Regions from separate parts of the Pseudomonas sp. S2_C11 genome, predicted to be linked through region 2. Evidence: predicted binding sites of a transcription regulator. Region 2 holds the regulator's gene; the other holds the start of a gene.
What was found. Region 2 encodes sigma-54, which starts transcription at its own class of promoters, with help from an activator protein. Its sites were predicted from a motif close to ANTGGCATNNANNTTGCTNT; they were not measured.
Positions count from the first base shown of each region.

Region 1: a site for sigma-54 is predicted at 1,266-1,285, ahead of flgB (flagellar basal body rod protein FlgB). Genes of this name have one in related genera too.

Region 1 covers NZ_CP162765.1:1,025,372-1,027,768, forward strand. The annotation lists gene AB4N48_RS04765 (chemotaxis protein CheV) at 1-89, shown strand, start outside; gene cheR (protein-glutamate O-methyltransferase CheR) at 136-963, shown strand; gene flgB (flagellar basal body rod protein FlgB) at 1,326-1,736, shown strand; gene flgC (flagellar basal body rod protein FlgC) at 1,740-2,183, shown strand; gene flgD (flagellar hook assembly protein FlgD) at 2,199-2,397, shown strand, end outside.
Region 2 covers NZ_CP162765.1:4,454,643-4,457,039, reverse strand. The annotation lists gene ptsN (PTS IIA-like nitrogen regulatory protein PtsN) at 1-208, opposite strand, end outside; gene hpf (ribosome hibernation-promoting factor, HPF/YfiA family) at 220-528, opposite strand; gene AB4N48_RS20205 (RNA polymerase factor sigma-54) at 602-2,092, opposite strand; gene lptB (LPS export ABC transporter ATP-binding protein) at 2,259-2,397, opposite strand, start outside.

The DNA of each region.
Region 1 (2,397 bases), 2.5 Mb from region 2:
TCGGTGCTGATGACTTTCTGGCCAAATTCCGTCCTGATGACCTCGCATCCCGGGTAGTCGACCGGATCAAAGCAGCAGATATCAGCTAGGGGCCTTCTGCCCCTGGCGGTCAACACGATTTAAGAGGCGGCATCATTGTCTACGGGTAATTTGGATTTCGAACAGTTCCGGGTCTTCCTGGAAAAAGCCTGTGGCATTCTGCTCGGTGAAAACAAGCAGTATCTGGTCTCGAGCCGTCTCAACAAACTGATGGAGCAGCAAGGCATCAAGTCCCTGGGTGAGCTGGTACAGCGCATCCAGACCCAGCCGCGCAGCGGTTTGCGCGAGCAGGTGGTCGATGCCATGACGACCAACGAAACCCTGTGGTTTCGCGACACCTATCCGTTTGAAGTCTTGAAGAACAAGGTACTGCCGGAAGCGATCAAGGCCAGCCCCAACCAGCGTCTGCGGATCTGGTCGGCGGCCTGCTCGTCGGGACAGGAACCGTACTCGCTGTCGATGTCGATCGACGAGTTCGAGCGCAGCAACCTGGGTCAGTTGAAGATGGGTGTGCAGATCGTTGCCACCGATCTGTCGGGCCTGATGCTCAACAACTGCAAGACCGGCGAGTACGACAGCCTGGCGATCGGTCGCGGTCTGTCGCCGGAACGCCTGCAACGCTACTTCGACCCGAAAGGGCCGGGGCGCTGGGTGGTCAAGGCGCCGATCAAGAGCCGGGTGGAATTCCGCTCGTTCAACCTGCTCGACAGTTACGCAGCGCTGGGCAAGTTCGACATCGTGTTCTGCCGCAACGTGTTGATCTACTTCTCTGCCGAAGTGAAGAAGGACATCCTGTTGCGCATTCACAGCACGTTGAAGCCGGGCGGGTACCTGTTCCTTGGCGCTTCGGAGGCGTTGAACGGATTGCCGGATCATTACCAGATGGTTCAGTGCAGCCCGGGGATTATCTACAAGGCGAAGTAATCGGTTTGCGCTGATACAAAAAACGGGAAGCCCGCAAAGGCCTCCCGTTTTTTTATGCCCGAATTATTTTCCACAAACCCCCTGAGGGAGCGAGCCTGCTCGCGAAAGCGCTCTGTCCATAAGACAGTTGGCGCCTGACACGCCGCCTTCGCGAGCAGGCTCGCTCCCACAGGGATCTGCGCTGACCTGGCAAGGACGGCAAGCGGCAGAAAAGCGGCATCCGGCGGTAACCGGTTGCCGCTTTTCTGGCATTGCCGCTTAGCCTGTTCGGTGCAAAGCCCCGGAATACGGGGCTTTGATCATTTGGCACGGCGCTTGCTAAAGCTCAGATACGAAAAACCGGTCACCTGAAGGTTCCCGACATGAGCATCAGCTTCGACAAAGCGCTGGGCATTCACGAAAAGGCATTGGGCTTCCGCGCCCAGCGTGCCGAAGTGCTGGCCAACAACATCGCCAACGCCGACACCCCGAACTACAAAGCGCGGGATCTGGATTTCTCCAAAGTGCTCGAAGCACAGACCGAGAAGACCAAGACCGGCGGCCACTTTGCCCTGAACATGACCAACAGCCGGCACATCGAGGCTGAAGGGCTGGGCAACGGCGACGAGTCGCTGATGTATCGCACGCCGATGCAGCCTTCGATCGACCAGAACACCGTCGACGCTCAACTGGAACAGTCGAACTACGCGGAAAACGCTGTCGGCTTCCAGGCCAGCTTCACCTTGCTCAACAGCAAATTCAAAGGGCTGGTGTCAGCCCTGCGCGGAGAATAATCCATGTCCCTGTCCAGCGTTTTCAACATTGCCGGCAGCGGCATGAGCGCGCAGACCACGCGTCTGAACACCGTGGCTTCGAACATCGCCAACGCCGAAACCGTTTCGTCGAGCATCGACCAGACCTACCGCGCCCGTCATCCGGTGTTCGCCACCATGTTCCAGGGCGGCCAGGCCGGCGGCAGCAATTCGCTCTTCCAGAACCAGGACGCGGCCGGGCAGGGCGTGCAGGTGCTTGGCGTTGTCGAAGACCAGAGCAACCTCGAAGCGCGCTACGAGCCGAACCATCCGGCTGCCGACGCCAAGGGCTACGTCTACTACCCGAACGTCAACGTGGTGGAAGAAATGGCTGACATGATTTCCGCGAGCCGCTCGTTCCAGACCAACGCGGAAATGATGAACACCGCCAAAACCATGATGCAGAAGGTACTGACCCTCGGTCAGTAATAAGGGGCGACTGCCATGAGCGTTACGGATACCACCAGCAGCCTGAGCATGAACGACATCCTGGCCAACTCGTCGAAGAAGGCCAGCAGCACTACGTCGGGCGGCATCGCTTCGGCGACCAACAGTGCCACCGGCGGCCAGGCGCTGGGCAAGGATGCATTCCTGCAATTGCTGGTCACCCAGCTGAAAAACCAGAACCCGCTCGACCCGCAGG
Region 2 (2,397 bases):
GGCAGTGGGGAATGGCGATGCCGTTGCCAAAACCGGTGGAGCCGAGTTTTTCACGGGCGATCAGCGCCTCGAAGACATCCTGCATCGCCAGATCCGGCACTTCGCGGTGGATCAGGTTGGCAATCTGTTCGAGGGCTTTTTTCTTGCTGCCGCCCGGCGCGTTCACTTGGGAACGGCCGGGGGTCAGGATGGTTTCAAGTCGGATCATGGATAGGGGTGTTAACGACCGGTCGCGCCCTGGAGGAGGCTCTGGGTCTTTTCCTTATGCTTTTTGAGTTGGCGATCCAGCTTGTCGGTAAGTGAGTCGATCGCAGCGTACATGTCGGTATCTTCTGCGTTGGCGACCACTTCGCTGCCGGGGATATGCAAGGTGGCTTCGATCTTCTGCTTCAGCTTTTCGACGCACATCGTGACCTGCACGTTGGTGATCTTGTCGAAATGTCGCTCCAGTCGCTGGAGTTTTTCCTCGATGTAGGAACGCAGAGGTTGGGTCACTTCCAGTTGGTGTCCACTGATGTTGACTTGCATACAGCTTCTCCTTCGTTGCCAGTGCATAAAGTGGCAGGCCGAAAAGCCTGCCACTGGAACGCTGTAACGTGGCTTACATCAACCGCTTGCGTTCGCTCGAAGGCGCGATTCCGAGGGATTCGCGGTACTTGGCGACGGTGCGGCGAGCCACCTGAATGCCTTGTGCCTCCAGTAAACCAGCGATCTTGCTGTCACTCAACGGCTTTTTCTGATTTTCCGCAGCGACCAGTTTCTTGATGATCGCGCGGATCGCCGTGGACGAGCATTCGCCGCCTTCGGAGGTGCTGACGTGGCTGGAGAAAAAGTATTTCAGCTCATAAATACCGCGCGGGGTATGCATGAATTTCTGTGTGGTCACCCGGGAAATCGTCGATTCGTGCATGCCGACCGCTTCGGCGATGTCATGCAATACCAACGGCTTCATCGCTTCGTCGCCGTATTCGAGGAAGCCGCGCTGATGTTCGACGATCTGCGTGGCCACTTTCATCAGGGTTTCGTTGCGGCTCTGCAGGCTCTTGATGAACCAGCGGGCTTCCTGCAACTGGTTGCGCATGAAGGTGTTGTCGGCGCTGGTGTCGGCACGCTTAACAAACCCGGCGTACTGGGCATTGACGCGCAGGCGTGGCACCGATTCCTGGTTCAGCTCGACCAGCCAGCGCTCGTTGTCCTTGCGCACGATCACATCGGGAATGACGTATTCGGCTTCGGTTGATTCGATCTGCGAGCCCGGACGCGGATTGAGGCTCTGTACCAGCTCGATGACCTGGCGCAGCTCGTCTTCCTTGAGCTTCATCCGGCGCATCAACTGGCTGTAATCGCGGCTGCCGAGCAGGTCGATGTAATCGGCGACGAGGCGCTTGGCCTCGGTCAGCCACGGCGTCTTCGCGGGCAGCTGGCGCAATTGCAGCAGCAGGCATTCGCTGAGGTTGCGTGCGCCGATACCGGCGGGCTCGAATTGCTGGATGCGATGCAGGACGGCTTCGATTTCGTCGAGCTCGATGTCCAGTTCCGGATCGAACGCTTCAAGAATTTCTTCGAGTGTTTCGTCCAGATAGCCCTGATTGTTGATGCAGTCGATCAGGGTGACAGCGATCAGGCGATCGGTGTCGGACATCGGTGCCAGGTTCAGTTGCCAGAGCAGATGGCTTTGCAGGCTCTCGCCGGCGGACGTGCGGGTGGTGAAATCCCACTCATCGTCATCGCTGCTGGGCAGGCTGCTGGCGCTGGTCTGGTAGACGTCTTCCCAGGCGGTATCCACTGGCAGTTCGTTGGGGATGCGCTCGTTCCAATCGCCATCCTCGAGGTTATCCACCGTCGGGGCGGTTTCCTGGTAGGAGGGTTCCTGGATTTCGGCGGGCTTCTGTTCGGCGTTGTCGGCCAGCGGATCGGCGTTGTCGAAGTCGTCGCCTTCTTCCTGGCGCTCGAGCATCGGATTGGATTCCAGAGCCTCCTGGATCTCCTGTTGCAGGTCCAGGGTCGACAATTGGAGCAGGCGGATGGCCTGTTGCAGCTGCGGTGTCATCGTCAGCTGCTGGCCCATTCTCAAGACTAGCGATGGTTTCATGGCAGGGGCTTAACACCTTATTCGCCGGCGCTTTGCGCCATCCACTACAGGGCGCCGAAGCGCCAAACTTAAGCAAATTATATGCCTGAAACTGAAGTGTTTGCCTAGAGCGCTGTAACAATTAAAGCGGATAAATGCGCCTTGAATCGATACAGCGCTGTCGCGCTTACAGGCGGAACTCGTGACCCAGATACACTTCCTTGACCAGATCGTTGGCCAGGATGGTCTCGGCATCGCCTTCAGCGATCAGTTGACCGTCGTTGACGATGTAAGCGGTTTCGCAGATATCCAGCGTCTCACGCACG